DNA from 2 places in the Mesorhizobium sp. WSM4935 genome. Region 2 is predicted to be linked to the other one. Evidence: predicted binding sites of a transcription regulator. Region 2 holds the regulator's gene; the other holds the start of a gene.
The links. The regulator HrcA, encoded in region 2, represses chaperone genes, less so after heat shock. The targets are predictions, from matches to a motif close to GTTAGCACTCNCNNNNNGNGAGTGCTAAC.
Positions count from the first base shown of each region.

Region 1: groES (co-chaperone GroES) is a predicted target of HrcA. The motif match lies at 8,575-8,603, and genes of this name have one in related genera.

Region 1 covers NZ_JARTVR010000007.1:1,311-16,369, reverse strand. The annotation lists gene P9273_RS17495 (hypothetical protein) at 1-127, shown strand, start outside; gene P9273_RS17490 (serine hydrolase) at 146-1,702, opposite strand; partial or broken gene P9273_RS17485 (acyl-CoA synthetase) at 1,950-3,607, shown strand; gene P9273_RS17480 (hypothetical protein) at 3,700-4,593, shown strand; gene P9273_RS17475 (hypothetical protein) at 4,631-6,055, opposite strand; gene P9273_RS17470 (Hsp20/alpha crystallin family protein) at 6,487-6,996, opposite strand; gene P9273_RS17465 (Hsp20 family protein) at 7,092-7,565, opposite strand; gene P9273_RS17460 (usg protein) at 7,781-8,059, opposite strand; gene P9273_RS17455 (hypothetical protein) at 8,072-8,419, opposite strand; gene groES (co-chaperone GroES) at 8,753-9,067, shown strand; gene groL (chaperonin GroEL) at 9,126-10,754, shown strand; gene P9273_RS17440 (hypothetical protein) at 10,822-11,037, shown strand; gene P9273_RS17435 (DUF982 domain-containing protein) at 11,400-11,807, shown strand; gene htpG (molecular chaperone HtpG) at 11,865-13,760, shown strand; gene P9273_RS17425 (type 1 glutamine amidotransferase) at 13,880-14,560, shown strand; gene P9273_RS17420 (ABC-F family ATP-binding cassette domain-containing protein) at 14,571-15,059, opposite strand, start outside.
Region 2 covers NZ_JARTVR010000014.1:18,566-33,624, forward strand. The annotation lists gene P9273_RS25240 (hypothetical protein) at 64-207, opposite strand; gene hemW (radical SAM family heme chaperone HemW) at 383-1,555, opposite strand; gene rdgB (RdgB/HAM1 family non-canonical purine NTP pyrophosphatase) at 1,552-2,223, opposite strand; gene P9273_RS25255 (VOC family protein) at 2,223-2,633, opposite strand; gene rph (ribonuclease PH) at 2,640-3,356, opposite strand; gene hrcA (heat-inducible transcriptional repressor HrcA) at 3,513-4,610, shown strand; gene P9273_RS25270 (hypothetical protein) at 4,635-4,832, shown strand; gene P9273_RS25275 (PQQ-dependent sugar dehydrogenase) at 4,950-6,290, shown strand; gene P9273_RS25280 (LysE family translocator) at 6,647-7,264, shown strand; gene cysK (cysteine synthase A) at 7,589-8,569, shown strand; gene P9273_RS25290 (glutathione S-transferase family protein) at 8,679-9,308, shown strand; gene P9273_RS25295 (RNA polymerase sigma factor) at 9,305-10,552, opposite strand; gene P9273_RS25300 (YciI family protein) at 10,564-10,932, opposite strand; gene P9273_RS25305 (TAXI family TRAP transporter solute-binding subunit) at 11,237-12,196, shown strand; partial or broken gene P9273_RS25310 (TRAP transporter permease) at 12,425-14,522, shown strand; gene P9273_RS25315 (DUF1850 domain-containing protein) at 14,519-14,896, shown strand; gene P9273_RS25320 (thiol-disulfide oxidoreductase DCC family protein) at 14,924-15,059, opposite strand, start outside.

The DNA of each region.
Region 1 (15,059 bases), on a different contig from region 2:
CGAGGCGATCGAGGCCGACGCCAAGTCACACCAGGAATGGCTCGACCGATCGAAGCCGGTGCTGACGCAGTCGAGATCGGGCAGCGGCGATTGCTTCAAGTTGCTCCAGCATGGCCGGGCGTCCTGACCAAAGGGGCCGACGTGGTTAGTCCCCAACCCGCTGCAGCGTGCCCAGATGATTGTCGTCGAGGAACCCGATGGTGATTGTCGATGCTTCGCCGTCCGGGCCGACGACAAAGCTTACTCCTGCCGGCCTGTCCGGGGTCTCGGCGTCGGGATAGGCCAGGAACAGATCACCGTCGAAATGTGTCAGCGAATAAGACCGCGCCCCGGCGGGCCCCACCTTGAGCAGCAGGCCGTCGCCCGCCCCCGATACGACCGCGTCACCGATGAAGTCGTTGGCGTAGCGGCCGGCATAGGCGCCAGCCGGCCGCGGCGGCGTCGGCGGAGACGGCGGCCGGGCATAGGCGGCCTTGGCCGCCTCGACCGTCGGGCCGAACAGCCCGACATAGATGCCGTTCCACGCCTCGATCCAATCCTTCTCGACTTTGCCGTCGAAGACGAGATCGGCGAAGCTGTCGGACAGTCCCTCGGGCACACCTGTCGGAAAAGCGTTGGCGAGAATAACGATGCCGAGCTTCTCCTTCGGAAAGATCGTCACCAGTGTGCGGGCGCCGACGCTGAAGGCACCGGCATGGCCCCAGCTCAGTCCGTGCCGGCCGAATTCGATGTTCCAGCCGAGGCCATAAAAGGATTCGCCGCCGGTGACCGGGTTCTTGCCGCGCGTCATCAGGGGCACGTGGGTCTGGGCCAGCGCATCGGCGGCAATCAGCGTCTTACCGGCATAGACGCCGTCGCCGAGCAGCAGGCGGACCCATTGCGCGAGATCGCGCGCGGTGGAGTTGACGCCGCCGGCGGGCGCCTGAGCGTCCGGATCGCGCTTGACCTTCGCGGCCCAGGCGTCGTCGACCCTGACGTGGAGCGCGGCACGATCGGCGTGCTTGAGGAAATCCGCATGGCGGGAGCTGGTCGAAGCCATTCCGAGCGGACGATAGAGCTTCTCCTCGGCGACTTCTTCCCAGGGCTTGCCTGTCGGCCTGGCGGCCGCGACGGCACCCTCGGTCAGTCCGAAATTGGAGTAGGAGTAGCCGGCGCGAAAGCTCGACGATGGCGGCACGAAGCGCAGGCGGTGGAGGATCGTGGCGCGATCGTAGCCTATGTCCTCGAGATCGTCCCCGGCGGTGCCCGGAAGTCCGCTGCGATGCGAGAACAGGTCGCGGATCGTGAGTTCACTCGTTGGATAGGGATCGGCAAGCCGGAAGGCCGGATCGAGGTCTGCGACCTTGGAATCCCAGGATACTGCTCCGTCGCTGACCAGCGCGGCCACGACCGTGGCCGAGACCGGCTTGGAGAGCGAAGCGATCTGGAACACCGTGTCGGCATCGACTGCCTCCGACTTTCCGACTTCGCGATGACCAAACCCCTTGAGGAAGACCACCTCGTCATTGTGCACGACGGCGATGGCGAGGCCGGGAACACCGCCATTGGCGACGACGTCTTGCGCCAGCGTTTCGAGCTTCGATAACGCAGCGGTGACCCGCTCGGGTGTGATGGGGTCGGCCGCCGCCACATGGGACCAAAGGGCGAGCCCGGCGGCCACAGCCCAAATTCTCAATTGACAGAGATTCCGATTAAGCCGCATGCGCGCCCTCCCCTCCCTGCACTCACCAGGCCATAGTACAGGCTGGCACCAGGCCATAGTACAGGCTGGCGCGCACGCGGCCAATCCTTGCACGGCCATCCTCCGCAGCTTCGGACGATTGGCAGGGAGGGAAACACTGGTGAGCCAGGGGCTCGACTTTCGCCGCAATCGACCCGCGCCCTCTTTTCGGGCAATCTCACCCAACGGCGATCATGGGGAGATGATCTGCCGTCGAGGGAGGATAGCCATGATCAAGACGCAGGCGCTGCCGCGCTATGAGGACGCCGTTCGGCGCTTCCGCATCGAGGACGAGATCGCGCGGCTGAATGGCGATCCGGCGACCGGCATCAACGCCTATGTCGAATGTTGCGGCCGCTATGCAGGCCAAAACCGGCTGGCGCTGCGTGCGATCTCGGCGGCCGGCGAACTGCGCGAATACTCCTTCGACGATCTGGCAGACATGTCCGGCCGCGTCGGCACGATGCTGAAGGCGCTTGGTGTCGGTCCCGGCGATGTCGTTGCCGGCATGCTGCCGCGCATTCCGGAATTGGTGGCGCTGATCCTCGGCACGTGGCGTGTCGGCGCGGTCTACCAGCCTCTGTTCACCGCCTTCGGGCCGAAGGCGATCGAGCATCGTCTCAGCTACAGCAAGGCGAAGCTGGTGGTGACCAACCCCGCCAATCGCGGCAAGCTCGACGAGGTGGACAACCATCCGCGCATCGCCACCATCCTAGACTCCGGTGACGTCCTGCGCGCCGGCGATGTCGATTTCCGCGCCGCCCTTGCCGCCGCCTCCCCCGACTGCGAACCAGTGATGCGCAAGGGGTCGGACCTGTTCATGATGATGTCGACCTCGGGCACGACCGGGCATCCGAAGGGCGTGCCGGTGCCGCTCAGCGCGCTGCTTGCCTTCGGCGCCTATATGCGCGACGCGATCGGGCTCACGCCCGACGACGTGTTCTGGAACATCGCCGATCCCGGCTGGGCCTACGGGCTCTACTACGCCATCACCGGGCCCTTGCAGCTCGGCATCGCCACCACCTTCTACGAAGGCGCCTTCAACGCCAAATCGACCTACGACATCATCGAGCGCCTCGGCGTCACCAGCCTTGCCGGCTCGCCGACGGCCTATCGCCTGCTGATGGCGGAAGGACCGGAGGCAGCCGCGCGCGTCAAAGGAAAGCTGCGCGTGGTGAGCAGCGCCGGCGAGCCGCTCAATCCGGAAGTGATCCGCTGGTTCGACGCCAACCTCGCCGCGCCCATCCACGACCATTACGGCCAGACCGAGAACGGCATGATGGTCAATAACCACCACGGACTTAGGCATCCTGTCCGCGCGGGTTCCGCCGGCTTCGCTATGCCGGGTTATCGCATGGTGGTGCTGGATGACGAAGGCAACGAGCTCGGCCCCAACCAGCCCGGCGTGCTCGCGGTCGACATCGCGAACTCGCCGCTGCGCTGGTTCGGCGGCTACCACGAGGCGGAGACGCCGGCGATCGCGGGCGGCTATTACCGCACCGGCGATACGGTGGAATATGAGCCGGACGGCTCCGTCTCCTTCATCGGCCGCCCGACGACGTCATCACCTCGGCCGGCTACCGCATCGGGCCGTTCGATGTCGAAAGTGCGCTGATCGAGCATCCGGCCGTCAACGAAGCGGCGGTGGTCGGCGTGCCCGATCCGCAGCGCACCGAGATCGTCAAGGCCTTCGTGGTGCTGGCGCCCGCCTTCAAGGGGAGCGAAGCACTGGCGGAGGAGCTCGCCCAGCATGTGAAGAAGCGGCTCTCAGCGCATTCCTATCCGCGCGAGGTCGAGTTCGTCAGCGAACTGCCGAAGACGCCGAGCGGCAAGATCCAGCGCTTCCTGCTGCGCAAGGCCGAGGTGGAGAAGCGGAAAGCGGAATAAAGATTTGCCTCCCTCGATTTCCGCCACGCAAAAGCCGCCAAGTCGGGCGATGGCTGCCAAGGGCATTTGATCGCTAACCTTGGGGTTGCAGCATGCGGTTGGTCTTTACGCTTCTCTTTGCACTGGCGGGCAGCATGGCACTCGCCGCCTCGCCGGAAGACGATTATATCGCCGCGCGCGACAAGGCGATCGCCGATATCACCGCGCAGGAAAGCGCCAATACGGCCATCGAAACCCTCGACGCGCAGAACGAGAAGGCGCTGGCCGATCTCCAGCAGCGTCTCGCCGCCATTCTCGGCCCGCTTTCGGTCAAGGGTTTTCCGGCGACCGGCACCAACAACATCGAAAGCCTCAACGCCTCCGACATCGGCTATGGCATGCTCGACGGGTTACGATATGCCCAGAGCGACGACGGCCCCAGCATCGTCGTCTCGACGCGCGGGCTGACCGGGCGCTGGCTCCAGTCCAAATCGGCCGAGACGGAAGCGGATTTCAAGCTGCCCACCGACATCGGCGCGGCGCTGAAGCTCGACGGTTTCTACACTCAGGCCATCGGCAGTGACGCCGCCTTCTCGGGCACGCTCGACTTTGCGCTGAAGAAGCCCGACGGCGCCGACATGGCGATCGCACGGCTCGGCGGCTGGACGCAGGATGTCGGGCCGATCTACGACCAGCATGTGGTGGTGCCGGTTGTGAAAGGCGACCGCGTGCTGATCGCCGAGGCGCCAGCCTCGCCTGCGGTGCCGAAGATCGCGGCCTGCGATTCGATCTGGGCAGCCGCCGACGCGGCAGCGCAGAAGGCCCAGCAGGCCGATCAGGGCTCGGATCAGGACGACCCGCAGGCTTCCGATCCGGCAAACGCCGCCTGGGAGAAGGGCGACGCCGACTACCGCGCCTGCATGGCCCAGCGCCTGCCCGGCGATCCTTCCTTCCCGGCGCTGCTCAAGGAGGCGCAGGACCTCGCCGACGGCATGGCGGGGAAATAGCCGGCCAGAGCGATCTCCGAAACTGCGCAGAAATTTCTCAGCTCCCGTTCGCCCGCATGTTGCGCCGGGGGACACGCCGCGGGGCGGGACGCACCGTTTCCGCGATGATCCCGTTGGCTTGAGGCGCGCCATCCTTGCGCGACCTTGCGTCGGTCACCCGATGCAGGCGCTCGTAGGGCAGCAATTCCCGGATGCGGGCATTGAGCGCTTCGACCTCGGCGCGCAGGTCCTCGCATTCCTGCTTCTGGATATCGAGCTGGATTTGCTCGGAAGCCTGTTGCAGCGAAAGCTGTGAGAGATTGGTGGTGACTACCGACAGGTTCTTCTTGTCGGCGTCGCTCTCGTCCTTGAGTACGGCGAGCCTTTCCTCCGCAATCTGGCGTTCGGTGGCAGCGTCGCTCAACTGCGCCTTGAGCCTGGTGATTTCGGCCGTGGCTTCGCCATTGTCGGTCGAGACCTGATCCAGACGCGACTGCAGTTCCTGGATCTCGGCACGCAAACCGCGCATTTCCGCCTGGCTGCGCGCCAATTCGGCGGCGCTGTCGCTTTCGGCTATCCGCGCCGCCTCGGCTGTTTCGGCAAGCTTGGCCTGCGTTGCCTCCAGCGCCTTCTGCAGCCGTGTCTCTTCCTTTTCGTGGTTGCCGAGTTGAGCCATCAGCTCGGCGATATGGGCGGTTTCGCTGGCGTGGGTTGCCGCGAACTCGTCGAATTTGTGCCGGGCTTCCGCCTCGCGCTTTTGCGCCTGCTCCAGATCGACCGCGAGGCCGACCTGCTTTTCACGCAGCAGCTTGTTCTCGGCGCCGCGCCTGTCGACTTCGACGGTCTTGGCGGTCAGGACCTTGACGATCTCGCCGAACTCCTTCTCGCGCCTGGCGTTCTCATTGCTCATCTCCACCAGCTCCAGGCGCACGGCCGCCAGCGCGGAGCGCAACTGCTCCCGGTCTTGAACGAGGCTCGCCTCGCGCTGCTGCCAGGCCTCGGCCGCGCCGTCGCGCTCACGCTGCTTGCGGGCGGCGTCGAGCAATTGTTCCGAGAGCGCCTTGTGCTCGGTGGTGAGCGCGACGTTTGCCAGCTCCAGCTCGTTGGAACGCAACACGTCGCGATGGAAGACATTGAGGATTTCGCGCGTCATATGATGCGCGGTGGCGATCTCCGCCAGTTTCGCCTCGATCTCCTGCAGATGCCCCTGCCCGTCGCGGAAAAGCCCGGCAACCGCCTCCAAGGCGGCGAGCCGCGTCTGGGTATGTGGCGTCAGCCGCGATGGAGCTGCCTCGGGCTGAGCTTCGGGCGGCGGATTCTCATCGCTTGCCACCAGCTCCTGGCCGGCAACGGTATCGTCCTCCGACGGCGGCCGTTCGTCATCTTTAAGAACGTCCTCGAATGCTTCCGCCAGATCCGATTGGAGTTCCTGAAACTCCTTGTCGACGTCCTCGGCCCGCTTGATCAGAGACTTGAAATTCATCACGGCACATCCCTTACGCTCGACGACACACCCTTTTTACGCTCGCCCCCGGGCGTACTTAACGAATTGCTAATTTATCTCTTTACCTGCCGTCCGGGAAGCCTGTGCAAAGGAAACCGAAATTAAGGTCATCGCCGGTCCCAATCTTATGCGGATCCGCTGTCAGGTGATCTCCCGTCCGTTCCTAACATACGTTAATCTTGTCTCTGGATGGATGCTCAGAGCCCGGGTCGAAAAAGGCAAAGACAGCGAGCTGCTTGTCATCATTCACATGACCGATGCGAAGACTTCTGGACGGAAAAGAGAAGCCCCGTCGCATAAATTTCTGTCCCAGGCCGCGCCTGATGGATCGGGTGCGCTGCGCGACGATCCGGTTCTCATCGAGGATTGCGACGCGGGAGGCGCATCGACCGACCTCCCGCGTCGATGCATCAGCTCTTGATGTCGATGCGCTTGACCTGCGACTGGGCCTTTTCGCTCTTCGGCAGGGTGACGGTCAGGACGCCGTTCCTGAAGCGCGCCTCCACCTCGTCTTCCTTGACCTCGTAGCCGACCGGGATGCGGCGTTCGAAGCGGCCATAATAACGTTCGGAGAACTGCCTATCCTTGTCATCCGTCTCGGAGCGTTTCTCGCCTCGCAGCGTCAGTACGCCGTCGTCGAGCAAAACCTCGATGTCTTTCTGCTCGAGGCCCGGCACCTCGGCCATCACCTTGATCTCCTTCTCGCTGTTGGAGATCTCGACGCTCGGCCAACCAGCGCCGACGGCGGAAACACCGCCAAAGGACGGTAACCGGCTGTCGAAGCCGCGGAAAACATCGTCAAACAGGCGGTTCACCTCACGATGCAGCGACAGGAACGGATCGCGCTCGCCGTCGCGGAACAAGCTTGGAACCTGGTTGCCGCTGCTCCGGCCCCAGGGAATCAGATCACGGACGCTCATGGTTTCCTCCTTTCTGTTCACCGGCTTGCAAAAGCTTCCTGCCGCGCCGGGCGATGTGCCCGGCGCGTTGCGCGGATGCGCTGACAGGCGGCTCCTCAGGCGGCCTGCTTCTCGCCTTCGATCTTCTTCGTTGCGCCTTTGGGCGCCTTGTCGGCTGCGATCTCGATCCGGCGCGGTTTCATCTCTTCGGGAATCTCACGCTTCAGATCGATCGTTAGCAGGCCATTCACCAAGCTGGCACCGACGACTTTGACGTGGTCGGCAAGCTCGAAGCGGCGCTGGAATGCGCGACCGGCGATGCCGCGATGCAGGTACTCACCCTTATCCTCGCCGGCTTTCTGGCCTGAGACCATGAGCATGTTCTGCTCCTGGGTGATGGCCAGTTCGTCCTGCGCGAAGCCTGCCACCGCCATGGTGATGCGGTAGTCGTCTTCCGCGGTCTTGGCGATATCGTAGGGTGGCCAATTGTCGACGGTGTCGATCCGGCTCGCCGTTTCGAGGGCGTTCAGCATTCGATCGAAACCGATGCTCGACCGGAACAGGGGACTGAAGTCAAACGTGGTTCTCATAGCTACATCCTCCATTGAGCAACATAGATACGAGGGGCGCCAAGGAAGCGGCGCCCCTTGACCTTGCCGGTCTCTCAAGCACCGGCGAAATCGATCTGGGAATTCAGGGCCGGGACGTCAAGGCCCAGCCCGAAGCCGCTTTCAACGTCGTGAAAAAGTCTTCGCCTGCATGCGGAAGAGCGGCCGCACGACGAGCGCCTTGGCGGAGCCGATCTTCAATGGATCGCGATGATCCCGTCGACAGCCCGCCATTCCGATGGCCTGATGAGCCGATGATGGGCGACGCGGACAGAATGCAAGGCGCCTGCCAGCTCGCGCTCCCAAAATCCCAGAAAACCCCTCAGCGTGGGGAAATCCGGGGCGAGATCATAGTCCTGCCACACGTAGAGCTGGAGCAGGCTGGGATGGTCCGGCAGATGGTAGTGGATCTCGGCAGTGGTCAAGCCATAGCCATTCATCTGCAAGCGGAATTCCGTGCTGACCGTGCTCGCCATCGCCTTCGGCCCTCACGCGCTCAGCCGGTCGACCAGTTGCCGGTGGTCGTCATCGGCAGGGCCGGTCGGCGGCGGAGCGAGCGCATCCAGCCGGCGCAGCGCATCCATGATCTCGTCGAAGGAGACCGGCCGTTCGGCCCCTGGCGGCTGGCGCAGCGCCGGCATCGATTCCACGGCGCAGGCGTCGGATGCCCAGGACGAAAGGATCGCCCGCTTTTCCCAGATGTCGAGCGAGCTGTCCTCCAGCACATCCCGCGGGTGCTGGAAATGGCTGGCCGGGGACAGCAGCCGATCGAGCGAAAGGTCTGATATTTCGGGAGCTAGGGAAGGAATGATCGGCGAAAGTGTCTGTCGGTCCATTTCTGTCCTCCGTCTCCAAAAACTCCTTGCTGTTTCAGCGTTCAATTTCTCGGCAGACCTGGCGCTGCCGGGCGCCGATAATTTTGTTCAGCTCAATCGCGAATTCAAGCCTCTCCTTTATCGGCACGATCGAATTTACCGCATGTTTTCAGCGCGCTAGCACTCCAGGGTCGAGAGTGCCAAAAATTTTGCGACACCCCCTTGAAAGTAGAAGAAGGCAAAATTAGCTCGACATGCGCGCGACGCCGAAAGGGTCGCGCGAGCCCCGCTCCGGTCCTGCCGGTCCGGAGCGGAGGAACCTCTCGCAATCTGTTTGTCCTGAAGGAGAACGATATGACGTTCCGTCCATTGCATGACCGTGTACTCGTCCGCCGTATCGAGGCCGAAGAGAAGACGGCCGGCGGCATCATCATCCCTGACACTGCCAAGGAAAAGCCGCAGGAAGGCGAAGTCATCGCCGTAGGCCCGGGCGGTCGCGACGAGAGCGGCAAGCTCGTGCCCCTCGACGTGAAGGTCGGCGACCGCATCCTGTTCGGCAAGTGGTCCGGAACCGAAATCAAGCTCAACGGTGAGGACCTGCTCATTATGAAGGAAAGCGACGTGATGGGCGTAATCGAGCAGACCGCGACGCTGAAGAAAGCCGCCTGACGGGGCCGGGTCGAACCGCAATCAGTCAATGAAAACTGCCTAAGCAAGGAGTGATCCAATGGCTGCCAAGGAAGTGAAGTTCCATTCCGACGCCCGTGACCGCATGCTGCGCGGCGTCAACATCCTGGCCGACGCGGTAAAGGTGACGCTCGGTCCGAAGGGCCGCAACGTCGTGATCGACAAGTCGTTCGGCGCCCCGCGCATCACCAAGGACGGCGTCACCGTCGCCAAGGAGATCGAGCTCGAGGACAAGTTCGAGAACATGGGCGCCCAGATGGTGCGCGAGGTCGCCTCGAAGACCAGCGACATCGCCGGCGACGGCACGACCACCGCGACCGTTCTGGCTCAGGCGATAGTCAAGGAAGGCGCCAAGGCCGTCGCGTCGGGCATGAATCCTATGGACCTGAAACGCGGCATCGATAAAGCCGTCGAGGCTATTGTTCAGGAGTTGAAGACCAACGCCCGCAAAGTGACCAGAAATGACGAGATCGCCCAGGTCGGCACGATCTCGGCCAATGGCGATGCCGAGATCGGCCGCTTCCTGGCCGAGGCGATGCAGAAGGTCGGCAACGAAGGCGTCATCACCGTCGAGGAGGCCAAGACGGCCGACACCGAGCTGGAAGTCGTCGAAGGCATGCAGTTCGACCGCGGCTACCTCTCACCCTACTTCATCACCAATCAGGACAAGATGCGCGTCGAGCTCGAAGAGCCCTATGTGCTGATCCACGAGAAGAAGCTCAGCAATCTCCAGGCCCTGCTGCCGGTGCTGGAGGCTGTGGTCCAGTCCGGGAAGCCGCTACTGATCATCGCCGAGGATGTCGAGGGCGAAGCTCTTGCGACGCTCGTCGTCAACAAGCTGCGCGGCGGGCTGAAAGTCGCCGCCGTCAAGGCTCCGGGCTTCGGCGACCGGCGCAAGGCCATGCTGGAGGACATCGCCATCCTCACCGGCGGCACCGCCATCAGCGAGGATCTCGGCATCAAGCTGGAGAACGTCACGCTGGAGATGCTGGGCCGCGCCAAGAAGGTGGTGGTCGAGAAGGAGAACACCACGATCGTCGGCGGCGCCGGCAAGAAGGAGGAGATCCAGGGTCGCGTTACGCAGATCAAGGCTCAGATCGAGGAAACCACCTCGGACTACGACCGCGAGAAGCTGCAGGAGCGGCTCGCCAAGCTCGCCGGCGGCGTGGCAGTGATCCGCGTCGGCGGCTCGACCGAGGTCGAGGTCAAGGAGCGAAAGGACCGCGTCGACGACGCCATGCATGCGACCCGGGCCGCGGTCGAGGAAGGCATACTGCCCGGCGGCGGGGTGGCTCTGCTCAGGGCTGCCAAGGCGCTTGATGCGCTGACCGTCGACAACCCTGACCAGAGATATGGCGTCGACATTGTGCGACGCGCCATCGAGGCGCCGGCCCGCCAAATTGCGGAGAATAGCGGGGCGGAAGGCTCGATCATCGTCGGCAAGCTGCGCGAGAAGACCGACTTCGCCTATGGCTGGAACGCCCAGACCGGTGAATATGGCGACCTCTACAAGCAGGGTGTGATCGACCCCGCCAAGGTCGTGCGCACCGCGCTGCAGGACGCGGCTTCGGTCGCCGGTCTGCTCGTCACCACCGAGGCGATGGTGGCCGAGAAACCGAAGAAGGAGGCCGCTGCCGCCATGCCGGCCGGCGCCGGCATGGACTTCTAAGACGCTGACCAAAGCCCGCTCCCGGCTACGGGAGCGGGCGCTTCACCAGGTACAATGGGAGGCCCTGATGGATATGATAAGCGGCAATGGCTCGATTCCGGCGCCGACGCATCCGGCAAGCGAATTCCTCGCTTATGAAGCCGAATGCCGAAGCGCGCTGAAGCCGCTGCTGGCAGGCTTGCTCGACACGGCCGAATCCGCCGGATGGAATCGGCGGACCGTCGCCTCGACGCTGATGTTCCTCGCCGCACAGCAGGTGTCGGCCACCGAAACATCCGCGTGAAACTGAACGAGATCGACCCCGCCCCTGGCGGGCGGGGTCCATCAACTGCATCGAGATGGGATGAGACGCTTGCACGGGGAACACGATTGCCATGATTGCGGGACGTTTGCGGGAATGCCTGAGAACCTTGCGATGGGATGCCGCCGATCTTGCGCAGGAGCTTGACTGTTCCAGGACGGATGCGGCGCGCTGGATCGAGGGGCGCGCGCCGGTCCCGCTGGCGGTCGCCGCCTGGATCGAAGCCCTGACCAAGGCGCATGGCGCGCTGCCCCCGCCGCGCCTGAACCAGCAAAGTTCAGCGACGCACATAACGTTGGCCGGGCCGGTGGTTGTGCACGCCTTCCCCGGCATAAGCCAGCCGCATGGCATTGTCCTGCAACCGCCCTACCGGCGCCGACATGCGCTGGCCGGGACGGCCGGCGTTCGCCCCGGAATCAGGGGCATGCATCCAACAGGAGCTTCAGACCATGACCCACGACCGCTTTGAAGAACCTGTCACCGTGCTCGTCGGCATGGGTTTGCCGGCGCGGATCGAGACCGTGGCGGAAGCCCATGCCCTTCTGCAAGATTGGCCGGCTGTGAGCAGGAGCAGCGCGCATGCGATCGCGCTCAACGCCTGCAAGGCCGGCATTGCCGGCGAGATCGACCCGGAAACGGTACGGGCAACCCTTGTTGCCTTCGCCCGCCGCCACGATATTCTGGCGCCGGACATGGTTTCGATGGCGCCCGCAGCGCTGGCAGGGCGGGCCTCCACAAGCAACAATGGCTGACGATCGAACCCCGCACGTGCTGGCGCGGCGGACAAATAACCAACCCGGGAATTTTGAATGACGACTGACACCAAGACGACGGAAACCAGGACTTTCGAGGCGGATGTCTCGCGGCTGCTGCACATGATGGTGCATTCGGTCTATTCGGACCGCGACGTCTTCCTGCGCGAGCTGATATCCAACGCGGCGGACGCCTGCGAGAAGCTGCGCTTCGAGGCGGTAAGCCGGCCCGAGCTTTTGGGCGAGGATCCGAAGCCGCGCATCATCATCGCCGCCGACCCGGACAATAAGCAGCTTTCCGTCGAGGACAACGGCATCGGCATGAGCCGCGGCGAGATGGCGGAGGCGCTGGGGACGATCGCGCGCTCCGGCACGCGCGCCTTCATGGAGCGCGTCGAGTCCGGCAAGGCGGCGGAGGACACACAGCTCATCGGCCAGTTCGGCGTCGGCTTCTATTCTGCCTTCATGGTCGCGGATCGGGTCGACGTCATCAGCCGCCAGGCCGGCAGCGACCAGGCCTTCCGCTGGTCGTCCGATGGCAAGGGCACCTATGAGATCGCACCGGCGCCACTTGAGGCGGCGCCCAAGCGCGGCACGCGCGTCGTGTTGCATCTGATGGAGGATGCTTCCTCCTACACCACGCCCTACCGGCTCGAAGGTCTGGCGAAGTCGCAGTCGGGTCATGTGCCGGTGCCGATCACGCTTATCGAGAAACCCGGCGCCGAGCCGCGCGACATCGCCGACGGCATGGCGCTTTGGGTGCGGCAGAAGAGCGAGATCAAGCCGGAGGAATATACCGACTTTTACCGCAGCATCGCCGGCCAGTATGACGAGCCGGCCTCGATCATCCATTTCCGCGCCGAGGGCCGGCAGGAATACAGCGTGCTCGCTTTCGTGCCCGGATCGCGGCCGTTCGATCTCTTCGACCAGGACCGCAAGGGCCGCATCAAGCTCTATGTGCGGCGCGTCTTCATCACCGACGACGCCGATCTCCTGCCGCGCTACTTGCGCTTCGTGCGCGGCTTGGTCGATTCCGCCGACCTGCCGCTCAACGTGTCGCGCGAGATGATCCAGGAAAGCCCGCTGCTTGCCTCGATCCGCAAGGGCGTGACCAACCGCGTTCTCGGCGACCTCGCCAAAACAGCCGAAAACGATTCCGAAACCTACGCAAAAATCTGGGAGAATTTCGGCGTCGTCCTCAAGGAAGGTCTCTATGAGGATTACGAGCGGCGCGAGCAGTTGCTGAAGCTTGCCCGTTTCCGTTCGACGGCTTCGGGCGAAGGCTGGCGCAGCCTTGCCGAGTATGTCGGAGCAATGAAGGAGGGCCAGAAAGCTATCTTCTTCATGGCCGGCGACGACCGTGCCCGGTTGGAGGCCTCGCCGCAGCTCGAAGGGTTTCGCGCACGCGGCATCGAGGTGCTCTTGCTCACCGATCCGGTCGACAGTTTCTGGGTGACGATGGCGCCGGAATTCGACGGCAAGCCGTTCAAGTCGGTGACGCAGGGCGCGGCAGAGCTTGCCGACATTCCGCTGCCCGACGATGCGGCGAAGCCGGGCACCGAAACGTCATCGGACATCGCGACGTTCCTGGCTTTCGTGAAGACGACGCTCGGCGAGGAGGTATCGGACGTGAAGGCCTCCGACCGGCTGACGGAAAGCGCCGTCTGCCTTGTCGCGCCGGAGCATGGCCCGGACCGCCAGTTCGAGCGTCTGCTCAACGCCGCCGGCCGGCTCGACAAGGCGGCCAAGCCGATCCTCGAGATCAACCCGCGCCATGAGCGCGTCGCGGCGCTGGCAAAGCTCGGCGAGGACGAAAAGGCGTTCAAGGAAGATGCCGCGCATCTGCTTTACGACGAAGCGCGCGTGCTCGACGGCGACAAGCCGGCGGACGCCAAGGCTTTCTCGGCGCGCCTCGCACGGCTGATCGATCGCGGCCTGGCGACGAAGGGGTAAGCACGCCGGCAGCGCGCTTGTACAGCCTGTCAGCGTCCAGTCGGAACTGGGCGCTGGCACATTCCCGACAGCCTGCTAAGCTTATCGAGTATTCTGCGGAATGAGCGGCGGGAGCCTCGATGAAGCGCATTGTTCTGGTCAGGCACTCGGAAGAGCCTGGCGACGATCATGTCCAGACGACCCTTGAAGCGAACGGCCATGCGGTCACGACCGCGATGCCGTTCAAGGGCGAGACGATCGATCTCGAAAATGTCGACGGCGCGGTGATCTATGGCGGCCCGTTCAACGTCTTCGACACCGAGAAGCACCCATTCCTCGATCACGAAGCGGCGCTGATCGAGCATTGCCTTGACAACGATTTGCCGCTGCTCGGCATCTGCCAGGGCGCGCAGCAGATCGCCTGGCATCTTGGCGCCGATGTCGGCCCGGTGGAGAGCGGCATCAGAGAGTTCGGCTATTTCGAGATCACGCCGACGGCCGAGGCGGGCGATTTCCTCGATCGGCCCCTTTTCCTGCCGCAGAACCATTTTCATACCTTCGACCTTCCGGCCGGCGCGGTGCATCTCGCCTCGAGCGAGATCTTTCCCAACCAGGCGTTCCGGATCGGCGACAACACCTACGCGCTGCAATTCCACGCCGAGCAGGGTCCGGCCGGCTTCCGGCGATGGCAGGAGCGCCAAGGCGCGCCTTATGGAACCCTCGGCGCGCAGGACCGGGACGAACAGGACCGGCTGATGGAAGCCCACCACGCAGCGCAGCATGCCTGGTTCAGCGGCTTCGTAACCAAGCTGTTCGGCTGAGAAGCGGTCGCTATCCCCTTAGCCCCGGCGCTTCCTGGCCGGTGCGGGCGACATATTCGGTGTAGCCGCCGCCATAGGTGTGGATGCCATCGGGCGTCAGTTCCAGCACGCGGTTCGACAGCGCCGCCAGGAAGTGGCGGTCGTGCGAGACGAAGAGCATGGTGCCTTCGTACTGCGACAGCGCCTCGATCAGCATCTGCTTGGTGGTGATGTCGAGGTGGTTGGTCGGTTCGTCGAGCACCAGCAGGTTAGGCGGGTCGAACAGCATCAGCGCCATCACCAGCCGCGCCTTCTCACCGCCGGAAAGCACGCGGCACTTCTTTTCGATCTCGTCGCCGGAGAAGCCGAAGCAACCGGCAAGCGCGCGCAGCGGCGCCTGGCCGGCCTGCGGAAAATTATCCTCCAGCGTCTGGAAGACGGTGCGCTCACCATCGAGCAACTCCATGGCGTGCTGGGCGAAATAGCCCATCTTGACGCTCGGACCGCGCGCGACCGTGCC
Region 2 (15,059 bases):
CCCAATCGCTTCGACATTTTCATAAGCCGGCTTGAAAGCAAGACCGCCCGCGAGGGCATCCATTCACACACCATCGCCGCCCAACCCGGCGCACGCCGCGACAAGGCCGATGCGAAGCCTGTCCGCCACGACGAGGCGCATGGCGAGAAGCAGCGCGGCAAGCACCGTCAGAAGCACGACGCCTGAATAATTCGCGACCTTCGCCATCTCGCGCCTCGTCATTCCAGGGCGCAGCAAGGAGCGAAGCGACGCGCGCAGACCCTGGAATCCATGCCGTTACATCGAAGCGCCACCATCGGCGCAGATACTGCTCCGCTGCGCCCTTCGCGTAGATCACGGCATAGATTCTCGGGTCGAGCCCGAGAATGACGAAGGCACGAGCTCACCTTGCCAGATCGGCGACGACGGCATCCAGGACGATCATGCCGGCGGTCGTGGCGCGCAGCCTTGCGTTGCCGACCGGCGCCACCAGCCCTTCCTCCTGCAGCACCGAAAGCCGTGCGCTCGAAAGGCCGCGCCCCGAGAGCGCCTCGTAGCGCTGCAGGTCGATGCCTTCGGCGAGCCGCAAGCCCATCAGCAGGAATTCGTCGGCCTCTTCCGCCCGCGTCAGGATCTCGCCGCCGGTGACGCCATGGCCCTTGGCTTCGACCAGATTGGCCCAGGTCTCTGGCATCCTTTCCGCGATCGTCACCGTGCGGCGGCCGTTCTCGACGAAACGGCCATGCGCGCCCGGGCCGACGCCGACATATTCGCCATAGCGCCAATAGGTGAGGTTGTGCCGGCTCTCGGCGCCCGGCCGCGCGTGGTTGGAAATCTCATAGGCCGGCAGGCCATGCGCCGCCGTCACCTCCTGCGTCAGCGCGTAGAGATCGGCCGCATGGTCGTTGTCGGGCAGCGTGAATTTCCGCGCCGCGTATAGCGCGTGGAAGGGCGTGCCCTCCTCGATGGTGAGCTGGTAGAGCGACAGGTGGTCGACGGCATAGCCGATCGCCTGCTCCAGCTCCGCTTCCCACGCCTCCGGCGTCTGGCCGGGCCGCGCATAGATCAGGTCGAAGGAGAGGCGGGGAAATATGTCCCGTGCGAGGCCGATGGCGTGCAGCGCCTCCTCGACATTGTGCAGCCGGCCGAGGAAGCGCAGATCCTTGTCGTTCAGCGCCTGCACGCCAAGCGAGACGCGGTTGACCCCGGCGGCGCGATAGCCGCGGAAACGCTCGGCCTCGACCGAGGACGGGTTCGCCTCCAGCGTCACCTCGATGCCGGCCGGCACCGTCCAGTTCTTCGCCACCGCCTCCAGCACCGCGCCCACCGTTTCCGGCTTCATCAGCGATGGCGTGCCACCGCCGAGGAAGATGCTGGTCACCTCGCGCGGCCCGGTGCGGCCCCGCATGGTCTTGAGTTCCGTCTCGATGGCGCGGGCAAAACGCTCCTGGTCGACCGGCTGGTGGCGAACATGGCTGTTGAAGTCGCAATAAGGGCACTTGGCCGCGCAGAACGGCCAGTGGATATAGACGCCGAAGCCGGGGCTGCGGTCGAGCGGTATCGTCACCGCGCTCATGCCGATCCTAATCTGGCCAAATCCAGGCGCGCCTGCGCGAATTTCTGGAAGGCGCGGGCGCGGTGCGACAGCGCCGTCGCTTGGCCGGGCTTCCAGCCATGCTTTTCCTCCGCGCTCATCTCGCCAAAGGTCTTGTCGAAGCCGTTGGGCAAAAACACCGGATCGTAGCCGAAGCCGAGCGCGCCGCGCGGCGGCCATACCAGCCTGCCTTCGGCCTCGCCGCGATAATATTCCGCCTCGCCATCCGGGAAGGCGAGGCAAATGACGGCGACGAAGCGTCCGCTGCGCTGCGAAGGTTCGGTCGCGCGGGCTTCCTGCAGCGCGTTTTCCGTCTTCTGCATCGCCATGCCGAAATCCCTGCTGCCGTCCGGCCTCTCGGCCCAGTTGGCGGTGTAGACGCCGGGCGCGCCGCCGAGCGCGTCGACGCAGAGCCCGGAATCGTCCGACAGCGCCGGCAGACCGGTCGCCTTGGCCGCCGCATAGGCCTTGATATAGGCATTCTCCTCGAAGGTGGTGCCGGTCTCGTCCGGCTCGGCCAGGCCATATTCCTTGGCCGATTTCGCCTCGAAGCCGAACGGCGCCATCAGGTCGGCGAATTCGCGCAGCTTGCCTTCGTTATGGCTGGCGACGACGATCTTCTTCTCCCCAAGGGAATGAAAGGAATGCATCAGAAACCCCAGATCCTTGGCTCGGCGAACTCGATCGAATTGCCCGACGGGTCGCGGATATAGATAGAGTGCCCGCCCTGCGGCCATTCGAAATCGCTTTCGATGGCGATGTTGTTGGCGGCGAGATGCTTGCGCCACGCAGCGATCTCATCGGCGCTCGCCGCAAAGCAGAGATGCCCCTCCCCGGCCGTGCCGTGCGGCGGCACCTTCAGCCTCGCGTCAGGCGCCGGCGGGATTTTCGTCGCCTCGGCGTTGAAGAGAAGCAGCACGCCGTCGCCGCAGCGGAAAAAGACGTGACGTCCCTCGACCTTGCCCAGCGCCTCGAGGCCGATAATGTCGCGGTAGAAGGCTTCCGCGGCGTGTAGGTCCGTGACGTAGAGGGCTGATTCAAGGATCGCGGAGGGCTTCATGGAAACCTACGCCACCGCCATCTGCTGCAGGCTCACCAGCCGCGAAATGCCCTTCTTGGCCAAGCCCATCAACGCCGCGAACTGCTCCTCGGAGAAGGGCTCGCCCTCGGCTGTGCCTTGGATCTCGACGATGCCGCCCTTGCCGGTCATGACGAAATTGGCGTCGGTGCCGGCCGAGGAATCCTCCAGATAATCGAGGTCGATGACCGGCTGGCCGTCATGGATGCCGCAGGAGATCGCCGCGACATGGTCTTTCAGCACCTTGGAAACGCTCACCATCTGGCGCGCTTCCATCCAGCGCAGGCAATCGTAAAGCGCAACCCAGCCGCCGGTGATGGAGGCGGTGCGGGTGCCGCCATCCGCCTGGATGACGTCGCAGTCGACGGTGATCTGCTGTTCGCCCAGCGCCTGCAGATCGACCACGGCGCGCAAGCTCCGGCCGATCAGCCGCTGGATCTCCAGCGTGCGGCCGCCCTGCTTGCCGGCGGAGGCCTCGCGCCGCATGCGTTCGCCGGTCGAGCGCGGCAGCATGCCATATTCGGCCGTCACCCAGCCCTTGCCGGAATTGCGCATCCAGGCCGGCACTTTTTCCTCAAGGCTCGCCGTGCACAGCACATGCGTGTCGCCGAACTTCACCAGGCACGAGCCTTCGGCATGCTTGGACACGCCGCGCTCGAAGGAGATGGCGCGCATTTCATCGGCTTGGCGTTTGGAGGGGCGCATCGAGGCTCTTTCTGTTCTTTCCCGGATTCGTCGGCGGCTTGTAGACGCATGCGCGGCATGGCGCAAAGGAAAACGGCCGGGAACCGCGAACGCGGCACCGGGTTGCGCCGCCGTGGCTTAAGTCTATATCTTTTCGACAGGAGGTTTCTCGCCGGAATGAACAAACCAGTCGATCCGACGTCCCAGAATCCCGGGCTTCAGTCGCCCGTCCTTCAATCACTCGACATGCGCTCGCGCGATATTTTCCGGCGGATCGTCGATTCCTATCTGCGCGACGGCGAGCCGGTCGGCTCTCGCAGCCTGTCGCGCATCCTGCCCTCGTCGCTGTCGCCGGCCACCATCCGCAACGTGATGAGCGACCTCGAGCATCTGGGGCTGATCTACGCGCCGCACGTCTCGGCCGGGCGGCTGCCGACGCAGACCGGCCTGCGTTTCTTCGTCGATGCCTTCATGGAGCTCGGCGACCTGACCGACGAGGAGCGTCGCGTCATCGAGGCGCAGGTGCGCGCCTCGGGGTCGGGCGCCACGCTGGAGCATATGCTGACCGAGGCCAGCCAAATGCTGTCCGGCATGTCGCGCGGCGCCGGCCTGGTGCTTGCCGCCAAGAACGAAGTGGCGCTGAAGCACATCGAATTCATCCAGCTGGAGCCCACCAAGGCGCTCGCCGTGCTGGTGTCGCAGAGCGGCGATGTCGAGAACCGCGTCGTCGACCTGCCGGCCGGCATTACCGTCTCGCAGCTGCATGAGGCTTCCAATTTCCTCAACGCCCATATCAGGGGCCGCACGCTTGCCGAGGCGCGGACCGAGATTGCCCGCATCAAGGAAGAGACCAGGGCGGCCCTCGACACGCTGTCGCAGGATCTGGTCGAAAAGGGCCTTGCGGTCTGGGCCGGCGCCGAAAGCGGCCTGCCGGCGCGTCTCATCGTGCGCGGCCGCGCCAACCTGCTCGAAAACGTCACCGCCCAGGCGGATCTCGAATTGCTGCGCCATTTGTTCGAGGATCTCGAAACGCAGGACGGGCTGCTGCAATTGCTCGACCTCGCCGAGGAAGGGCCGGGCGTGCGCATCTTCATCGGCTCGGAGAACAAGCTGTTTTCCCTGTCCGGCTCGTCGCTGGTCGTCGCTCCCTATCGCGACAAGGACGCCCGCGTCGTCGGCGCGCTTGGCGTTATCGGCCCGACGCGCCTGAATTACGCCCGCATCGTGCCGATGGTCGACTATACGGCGCAGCTGATTTCGCGCATGCTCAGATAGCATTCCGGAAGGAGGGCAAGAAAGATGGCACTGGAAGCAATCAAGGCCCAGATCGACCTCCTGCTTCAGGAAATGATCAACCAGCCCGGAGACGAGCACGAGATCCAGGAGCAGCTGCGCGAGAAATTGCAGGAAATGCGCGCCATGGGCCTTCCCTTGCCGGCCGACCTCGTCGAGTTGGAAAAGAGGCTCGACGACGATCTGGATGCCGAAGAGGCTTGAGCCCGACGTTCCGACAAATCCGCATGCGCAAGCTTCTCTTTTCGGTCGTTTGCCCGATATGTCCTGTCTCTGGGCGCCTGATCGAGTAAGGCGCGTTGGCAGACGACGGAGGACATCATGATGCGGATCGCCGGCCTTGCGGGCCTCGCGCTGGTTTTTGCGACGGGTGCCTTTGCACAGCAGGACAATCGCCCCTTGCTCCGCGGCGAAAAGGCCTTCGGCGACTGGAAGGCCGACCGTCCGGGCGTGCGCCGGCTGCTGAAACCTGAGGATTTGCCGAAACCCGATGTGACGGAATCGGCCTCCAATGGCGGCGGCGTGACTGACCGCCCCGAGGATGCGAAGCCAAAGCTTCCGCCCGGTTTCTCCGCCGAGCTGATCGCTTCCGGCATCGAAAATCCCCGCGTCGTGCGCGTGGCGCCGAATGGCGACCTCTTCGTCGCCGACAGCCGGGCGAACCAGGTCCGCGTCTATCGTTTGGCCGAAGGCAGCGCGAAGCCCGCGCAGAAGTCGATCTTCGCCAAGGGCCTGACCCGGCCCTACGGCATCGCCTTCTACCCGCCGGGCGACAAGCCGCAATGGGTCTATGTCGCCAACAGCAACAGCGTCGTCCGCTTCTCCTATCGCGACGGCGACCTGGAAGCGTCCGGCAAGCCGGAGACCATCGTCGCCAAGGTTCCCGCCAGCCACCATTGGACGCGCGACATCGCCTTCTCGCCCGACGGCAAGACGCTCTATCTGTCGGTCGGCTCCGGCTCCAACATCGCCGAGGATATCGGCGCCAGGCCGAAGGGCGGTGTCGAGGAATGGGCAAAATCGCAGCCGCTGGGCGAGGCCTGGGGCTCGGAACAGGGCCGTGCCGACGTGCTGGCCTTCGACCCCGACGGCAGCAACCGCAGGACGATCGCCACCGGCCTGCGCAACTGTTCCGGCATGACCGTGCAGCCAGCGACAGGGGCGCTATGGTGCGTCGTCAACGAGCGCGACGAGCTCGGCGACAACACCCCCTTCGAATATGCGACCGCGGTGAAGGAAGGCGCCTTCTATGGCTGGCCCTGGTATTACATCGGCGACAATGAGGACCCGCGCCACGAGGGAGTGCGCCCCGATCTCGCCGGCAAGGTCACCGTTCCGGATGTGCTGATCCAGGCGCATTCGGCGCCGCTCAACATCGCCTTCTACGAAGGCGGCAACTTCCCCGCCGAGTACAAGGGCGATGCTTTTGTCACCTTGCATGGTTCATGGAACCGCAATGTCCGCACCGGCTATAAAGTGGTGCGGCTGAGATTCAAGGACGGCAAGCCGACCGGCGAATATGAGGACTTCGCCACCGGCTTCGTCATAGCCGACGACGCGGTCTGGGGCCGGCCGGTTGGCGTCGCCGTGGCCACGGATGGCGCGCTGATCCTGACCGAGGACGGCAACGGCACGATCTGGCGCATTACTTATGGTGGGTAGTTGTTCGACAGAGGGCCTTGAAAGTTGCCGTCGTCGAAAGACAAGACATTCCCGCTCATTCCATGAAATCAGGGCAAACGCTGGCGATTGGCTGAAGCCTCCCCACCTCGTCATTCTAGGGCGGAGCAAGGAGCGAAGCGACGCGCGCAGACCCTAGAATGACGAGGCTCGGCCGGCTCGGCCAATCTCCAAGGCGCGCCCGCCGGCGCGACCGGCCAAACACCGTGCCGGAACTACCTCCCGGCCGAGCTGGCGCAACAAATCCCGCCCTGAGGGAATTACCCTCCACCCGGTATCATGGTAGAAGCCGCGCACCTCATCGATCCCTTCAGGATCATACGCCAGGCCCCAGAACCATGACACTCACCGGATTCCTCGCTTACAGCGCAGCCCTCGGCGTCGCCGCCGCCATTCCGGGTCCCGGCGTGACGGCGCTGGTCGCCCGCGCGCTCGGCTCCGGCTTCCGCTCCTCGCTCGCCATGTCGTTCGGCCTGATGCTCGGCGATCTCACCTATCTCACCGCCGTGGTGCTCGGGCTCGCCTTCGTCGCCCAGACCTTCGGCGTGGTCTTCCTCGCCATCAAATGGGCCGGCGTCGCCTATCTCGCCTTCCTCGCCTGGCGCTTCTGGACCAGCGGCATCACGCCCGAAACCGTCGAGGCGCGGAAGGCCAAGGGCGGGCTGGTGTCGAGCTTCATCGCCGGGCTGACGGTGACGCTGGGCAATCCCAAGACGATGATCTTCTACCTCGCCATCACGCCGACCATCGTCGACGTAAAGACGATCACGCTCGCTGACTACGCCATCCTTGCGGCGCTTACCGTGGTCGTTCTGTTCGTGGTGCTGGTGCCTTACCTGGCGCTGGCCGCCAAGGCGCGCTGGTTCCTGAAATCGCCGCGCGCGCTGAAGGCGCTGAACCGCACCGCCGCCGGTTTCATGATGGGGGCGGCTGCCGCCATCGCGGCCCGCCAATAAGGTGTATTGATATTCAGGTGAGGCCGGCCTGTGAAGGAAGGCTTCCTGCGCTTCCGGTGCTCACGTACTTCAAGTACGCTCCGCTCCGGTTCTCGGAATCCACCCTTCTCGGCTCGGCCTGACCTGAATCTCAACCCACCTTGGTGCGTGATCGCTTTGATTTCAGCCAAACCATTCCTGAAACGCGTCGTGGCGGAAAATGCATTTCCGGTCGCGGACGCTTTTGAGCAGCCGCCCCACTCGGATATTTTCCAGCCTCGGCCTATCTTGCGCGGCTGAAAGCCCTATTCTGTCAGCCTGTGCCATTGCCTTGGGAGCGAACCAATGAACAAGCCCGTCACCTCCGCGCGCGTCCCCGGCCGCGGCCGCATCTTCAATTCGATCACGGAGACGATTGGCGACACGCCGTTGGTCAGGCTGGACAAATTCGCCAGGGAGAAGGGTATCGGCGCCACCCTTCTGGCCAAGCTCGAATTCTTCAACCCGATCGCTTCGGTCAAGGACCGTATCGGCGTCGCCATGATCGAGGCGCTGGAGGAGGCCGGCAAGATTTCGCCCGGCAAGACCACGCTGATCGAGCCGACCTCCGGCAACACCGGCATCGCGCTCGCCTTCGCCGCCGCCGCCAAGGGTTACAAGCTGATCCTCACCATGCCGGAGACGATGTCGGTCGAGCGCCGTAAGATGCTGGCGCTGCTCGGCGCCGAGCTGGTGCTGACCGAAGGCCCGAAAGGCATGAAAGGCGCCATCGCCAAGGCCGACGAACTCGCCGCGACGCTGCCCAACGCCATCATCCCGCAGCAGTTCGAGAATCCCGCCAATCCCGAAATCCATCGCCGCACCACGGCCGAGGAGATCTGGAACGACACCAATGGCGAGGTCGATATCTTCGTTGCCGGCATCGGCACCGGCGGCACCATCACCGGCGTTGGCCAGGTGCTGAAAAAGCGCAAGCCTTCGCTGCATGTCGTCGCGGTCGAGCCGGAAGCCTCGCCGGTTCTGTCGGGCGGTCAGCCCGGCCCGCACAAGATCCAGGGCATCGGCGCCGGCTTCGCGCCGAAAATCCTCGACACCTCAATTTACGACGAGGTCGTCAGGGTCTCGAACGAGGATTCTGTCGCCAACGCCCGCCTTGTCGCCCGGCTCGAAGGCGTGCCGGTCGGCATCTCTTCGGGCGCCGCGCTCCAGGCGGCCATCGTCATCGGCTCGCGGCCGGAGAACAAGGGCAAGAACCTCGTCGTCGTCATCCCCTCCTTCGCCGAGCGCTATCTCTCGACCATCCTGTTCGACGGGCTGGGGGCCTGAACAGACTGGACCGCTGAAAAGGCGGCGCTGGCCTTCGTCGGCGGCTTGAGGCAAGCGCCGCTTCCGGCTCATATCCCCACCGGCCCCAATCGGCCGGCGGGAGAATTTCATGTACAAGCTCTACACGCGCCCCAACAGCGGCGGCTTCGTCGTCGAGGCGGCGCTCGCCATGGCCGGCGTGCCCTTCGAAAAGATCGATGTGCCGAAGAAAGATCCGCCCGATCCGGCCTTCCTTGCCATCAGCCCGCTGAACCAGGTGCCGGTGCTGACGCTGCCGGACGGTCATTCGCTGACCGAATCCGCGGCAATCTGCATCCTGCTTGCCGAGTGTCACCCTGAAGCGCGTCTTGCGCCGCAAGCGGGCTCGCCCGCCCGCGCCGATTTCCTGCGCTGGATGGCCTTCATGTCGTCGGTGCTCTATCCGGCGGTGCTGCGGCTCTATTATGCGCACCGCTACACCGCCGATGGCGAAGGTGTGCAGGCGGTGAAGCAGGCGGCGGTCGAGGAAATGCATCGCGGCTTTGCCATTCTCGACCGGGCGCTGGCCGGCCGCGACTGGATGGCCGGCGACACGCTGTCGCTTGCCGACATCTACCTCGTCATGCTTGTGGCCTGGCATCCTGAGGCCGAGAAAGCCCGCAGCGCCTGGCCCAACGTCGAGCGCCTGTGGGCGAGGCTGCGTGAGAACGAGCTGATGCAAAAGTTGAACGCCTCGCACGAGATGTGGCCCGAAAGCTAATCCCTGATAAGCTTCGCCTTCTCGCCCTGCAGGAAACGCCGCAGCGCGGCGTCGCGCTCGAGGCCGATCGCCCGGTCGTAGGACTCTGCCGCTTGCTTGATGTTGCCGAGCCTTGCCAACAGCCCGGCGCGGGCGGCCCAATAGGGCTGGTAGTCCTGCAGTCTTTTGTCTTCGCCCAGCACGTAAAGGGCCGCCAATCCGGCCGGGGCGCCCTCGGTTTCGGCGATCGCCACCGCGCGGTTGATCGCCACCACCGGCGAGCCGACGACGGCTTGCAGCGCATCGTAAAGCTGTCGGATCGCCGTCCAGTCGGTGCCGCTGCCACGCCGGCGCGCTGTATGGGCGGACTGCACGGCGGCTTCGAGCTGGTAGCGGCCGATGACGCCCTTTTGCGCGGCGCGCACGAGAAGCGCTTCCGCCTCGTCGATCAGGCGATCGTCCCAGAGCGCGCTGTCCTGCTCGGCCAAAGGAACGAAGTCTCCTTCAGGGCCGCGCCTTGCCGAGCGGCGCGCCTCGGCGAACAGCATCAGCGCCAGCAGCCCGAGCGCCTCCGGCTCACCCGGCATGAGCGAGGCGACCAGCCGTCCGAGCCAGATGCCTTCGGTGGCGAGGTTGCGCCGCCTGGTATCGGTGCCGGTCGGATCCGACCAGCCTTCGGCGAAAGTGGCGTAGATCGCCTCAAGCACCGCATCCAGCCGTTCGCTCAGCTCCGCCTGCTCCGGCACGCGAAACGGTATCCCGGTCTCGCGGATGCGCGCCTTGGCCCGCACCAGCCGCTGGCCCATCGTCGCCGGCGAAATCAGGAATGCCGAGGCGATCGTCGCGGCGTCGAAGCCGAGGATCGTCTGCAGGATCAGCGGCGCGCGCACGCTTGCCTCGATCGCCGGGTGGGCGCAGGCGAACATCAGCCGCAACCGGTCGTCGGGCAGCTCCTCGCCCTTCATGCGCGCCTCCATCTCTTCGGCGATCAGCTTCAGGTGATCGCGCGCCGCCTCGCCGGTCAGCCGCCGCCGCACGGCGTCCACGTCGCGCCGGCGCGCCACCGTGAGCAGCCACGCTTCCGGCTGCGCCGGCACGCCGGTCCGCGGCCAGCTTTCGAGGGCGGCGGCGAAGGCGTCGGCCAGCGCGTCCTCGGCGCCGGCGACATCGCGTGTGCGCGCCGCCAGCCAGGCGACCAGCTTGCCGTAGCTGCGCCGGGCGGCCGCTTCGGCCGCCGCCCGCGCGATTTCCGAGCGATCATCCATCACAGGCTTCGCTATGCGGCGGCTATATACTCGGCCATTTCCCAGATCGGCCGCACCTCGACCGTGCCGGTGCTGGACGCGGGACAGCGCGCACCCCATTCGATGGCCGTGTCGATATCGGCCGCCTCGATCATGTAGAAGCCCGCCAACTGCTCCTTGGTGTCGGCATAGGGGCCGTCGAGCACATTGGTCTTGCCGCCGGTGAGCCGGACCGACGTGGCCGCCTGGGTCGGGCGCAGCCGCTCGCCGGCGATATACGCGCCGGATTTCTTCAGCGCCTCGGTATAGGCACCGTAAGCGGCGAGGGTCTGCTGGGTCTGCTCTTTTGGCGCGTTCGCCATCGCGGCTTCGTCATTATAGATCAAAAGCATGTATCGCATGGTCTTCTCCCGTTTCTGAAGGCCGCATCGTCGCGTGCCGACCTATGTCGTGCGGCATCGGCCGATTTCGACAGGCGTCGGAAAAATCTTTCCTCCCCAAGGCAGTCGAGCGCAAGCCGGCGCCTTCGCCGCCGCTCAACCGTTCGTCCAGATCATGATCCCAAAAAGTGGATTCCGGTTTTTGGAAAGGATCATGATCAAACAGAAAGGTTTGCAATTGCGGGTTGGCATTTGGCTCCTCCCGTCTAAACTCACGAGCTTCGCGTCGGGGAGGCGGCGCGACCGTTTCAGGAGGAGAAACCATATGCTCGATTTCAGGACGAAATTTGTTGCCGCCGGCGCCTTGGCACTGTCGCTCGGCCTCGGCATCGTGTCGGCCGGGGCGCAGGAGTTCATCAATGTGCTCACCGGCGGCACATCGGGCGTCTACTATCCGCTCGGGGTCGCCCTCTCGGAGATTTACGGCAAGGGCATTGAGGGCTCGCGCACGCAGGTTCAGGCGACCAAGGCTTCGGTCGAGAACCTCAACCTCCTGCAGCAGGGCAAAGGCGAGATCGCCTTTGCGCTCGGCGATTCGGTCAAGATGGCGGCCGAAGGCAACACCGAGGCCGGCTTCCCGGGCAAGCTCGACAAATTGCGCGGCATTGCCGCGATCTATCCCAATTACATCCAGATCGTCGCCAGCCAGGACTCCGGCATCAAGACGCTCGCCGACCTCAAGGGCAAGAGCCTGTCCGTCGGCGCGCCCGCCTCCGGCACCGAGCTCAACGCGCGCGCCATCTTCGCCGCGGCGGGGTTGAAATACGAGGATCTCGGGCGGGTCGAATACCTGCCCTTCGCCGAGTCGGTCGAGCTGATCAAGAACCGCCAGCTCGACGCCACCTTGCAGTCGGCGGGCCTCGGCGTCGCCTCCATCCGCGATCTCGCGACCTCGGTTCCGATCAACGTCGTCGCCGTGCCGGCCGAGGAGGTCGCCAAGATTGGGGCGCCCTATCTGTCCGTGGTCATCCCGAAAGGCACCTATGAAGGCCAGACGGAAGACGTCGCGACCGCCGCGGTCGGCAATTTCCTCATCACCCGCGCCGACGTCTCCGACGACACCGCCTATCAGATAACCAAGCTCTTGTTCGAGCATCTTGACCAGCTGACCGCCGCCCATGCCGCCGCCAAGGCGATCGATCCGGCCAAGGCGCTGGACGGCATGCCGGTGGCGCTGCATCCCGGCGCGGAGAAATATTACAGGGAGAAGGGTCTGCTCAAGTAGGCCTCACCATCGAGGAAGGGCTATCGCATAGCGCAGCGCCAGCCCCTCATCCGGCCGCTTCGCGGCCACCTTCTCCCCGCCGGGAGAAGAGACCGGCGCCAACGCCGACCGCCTCCTCTCCCCTCGGGGAGAGGTCAGCCGAGCGAAGCGGAGGTTGGGTGAGGGGGAGCGCCATACGCGGTTTGCCTCCCACCAACGGAGACGGTATTGCCCGCCAGGAACCCGCCAATGACCGAGACCCCGACCGTTCTTTCTCCCGTCGCCGAAGAACAGGTCGAAGGGCTGCCGCCCGGCTTCGGCGGAGGCCTCGCCGGCAAGGCGGCCTTCCTCATCGCGGTCGCTTTCTCCGTTTTCCAGATCTACATCGCCGCCTATGGCAGCCTGCCCAGCCAGGTGGTGCGGGCCATGCATGTCGGCTTCCTGCTGCTGCTCGGTTTCGCCCTGATCGCCAACTTGCGCGCCACCGGCCTGGCCGCGAAAACCGCATTCTGGACGCTCGGCGTGCTGGGCTTCGCGACCGGCCTCTACAACTGGGTCTTCTATGCCGATCTCATCCGCCGCTCCGGCTTCCTCACCACGCCGGACCTGATCGTCGGCTCGGCTCTGGTGGTGCTGGTCTTCGAGGCGGCGCGGCGGCTGATGGGCCTGCCGCTCGCGATCACCGCCTTCATCTTCCTCGCCTATTTGCTTCGTCGGCAATCATTTGCCGCCGCCCTTCATCCATCGCGGCTATGATTTCGCGCAGCTGGTGGACACGTTCGCCTACGGCACTGAAGGCATATACGGCACGCCCGTCTATGTCTCGGCCGCCTATATCTTCATCTTCGTCGTCTTTGCCGCCTTCCTCGAACGTGCAGGCATGATCGCGCTGTTCAACGATTTCGCGCTCGGCCTCGTCGGGTCATGGCGCGGCGGCCCGGCCCAGGTCTGCGTGCTGTCCTCCGCGCTGATGGGCACCATCTCCGGTTCGGGCGTCGCCAACGTCGTCGCCAGCGGACAATTCACCATTCCGCTGATGAAGCGCTTCGGCTTCCGCTCCGCCTTTGCCGGCGCGGTCGAGGCGACCTCCTCGATGGGCGGCCAGATCATGCCGCCGGTGATGGGCGCCGTCGCCTTCATCATGGCCGAGACGCTGAACATCCCTTACGCCGAGGTCGTCAAGGCGGCGATCATCCCGGCGCTGCTCTATTTCGGCGCCTGCTTCTGGCAGGTGCATCTGGAGGCCGGCAAAGCCGGCCTGCGCGGCATGGCCAAGGCCGAGCTTCCCAATCCGTGGGAAGCCGTGCGAAAGCACTGGCCGCTCGTGCTGCCGCTCGCCGTGCTGGTCTACCTGCTGTTTGCCGGCTACACGCCGATCTTCGCCGGCACGATGGGCCTCGCGCTGACCATCGTGCTCATCCTCGGCACGCCGCTGGCGGCGTTGATCGGACCGCTCGCCTTTCGCTTCGTCTTCTGGCTGGCGCTCGGGCTTGCCGCCGCGTCCTTCTTGCGCTTCGGCGTCAACGTGCTGGGTCTCGTCATCGCGGCGCTCGTCGTCGCCTGCCTTGCCTTCAAGGGCGGGCGCGAGACGCTGCGCATCTGCGTCGACTCGCTTGCCGAAGGGGCAAAGAACGCGCTCCCCGTCGGCATCGCCTGCGCCATCGTCGGCATCGTCATCGGCACACTGACGCTCACCGGCATCGCTTCCACCTTCATCGGCTGGATCATCTCCATCGGCGAGAACAATCTGTTCCTGTCGCTGGTGCTGACCATGCTCACCTGCCTGGTTCTCGGCATGGGCATTCCGACGATCCCGAACTACATCATCACCTCCTCGCTTGCCGGCCCGGCGCTGCTGTCGCTCGGCGTGCCGCTGGTGGTGAGCCACATGTTCGTCTTCTATTTCGGCATCATGGCGGATCTCACCCCGCCGGTGGCGCTTGCCGCCTTCGCCGCCGCGCCCATGGCGAAGGAAAGCGGATTCAAAATCGGCATCCAGGCGACCAAGCTCGCCATTGCCGGGTTCGTCGTGCCGTTCATGGCCGTCTACACGCCGGCGCTGATGCTGCAGGACGCCGGCCCGATCGCCGCCTCGTTCGGCTATCCCGTCGAGGTCGCCTATATCGTCGTCAAGGCCTGCACGGGCATTGTGCTCTGGGGCGCCGCAGCCGTTGGCTTCCTCGCCCGCCGCATGGCCTTGTGGGAGCGCCTGATCGCTTTCTGCGCCGGCCTGCTCCTGGTGGCCGCATTGCCGCTCACCGACGAGACCGGCTGGGTGCTGGGGCTGGCGTGGATCGCCTGGCACTGCTGGCGTGCCCGCCGGATGCCCACGGCCGGCGCCGCATGAGCCTGTGCATCCTCGCCGCCGGCAAGACGGTGACGCTCGCCGTCGCCGCCTTCACGCTCTCCTGGACGCATTCGGTGGAACGGATACGCTGGCAGGAGGATTGGAAAGTGTCGCCGGCCGGACTGCAGTTGGTGCAGGCGCGGGTCAAGGGCTCCGGCGCCGGCATGGAGCCGCCCGAGGGCGCGGTGCTGCGGGACGGCTGGTGGATCTATGTGCCGCGGATCGGACCCCAGCCGCGTCTCGTGCTCGCGGCGTCCGGCGCCACCGGGAAAGGCTGGACGCTGTGCACGGCCTCGGGCTGCCGGGAACTGGGCGAGACGGCCGGCGAACCCACCGTGCTCGAACCATGCGCCGGCTCGAGCCAGCCGCGGTAGCGCACGATCAGCCCGGCCACCCCGCCGTCAGCCGATCAGCCGCTCCCGCAACTCGGCCGAAGGTATCTCGCAACTGCCCTTCCGGCCGAACAGCGCGTAGCGGTTCCTGGCGACGCGGTCGTAGAGCCAGTCGCGCAGAGGCCGCGGCAGGATGAGCAGCGCC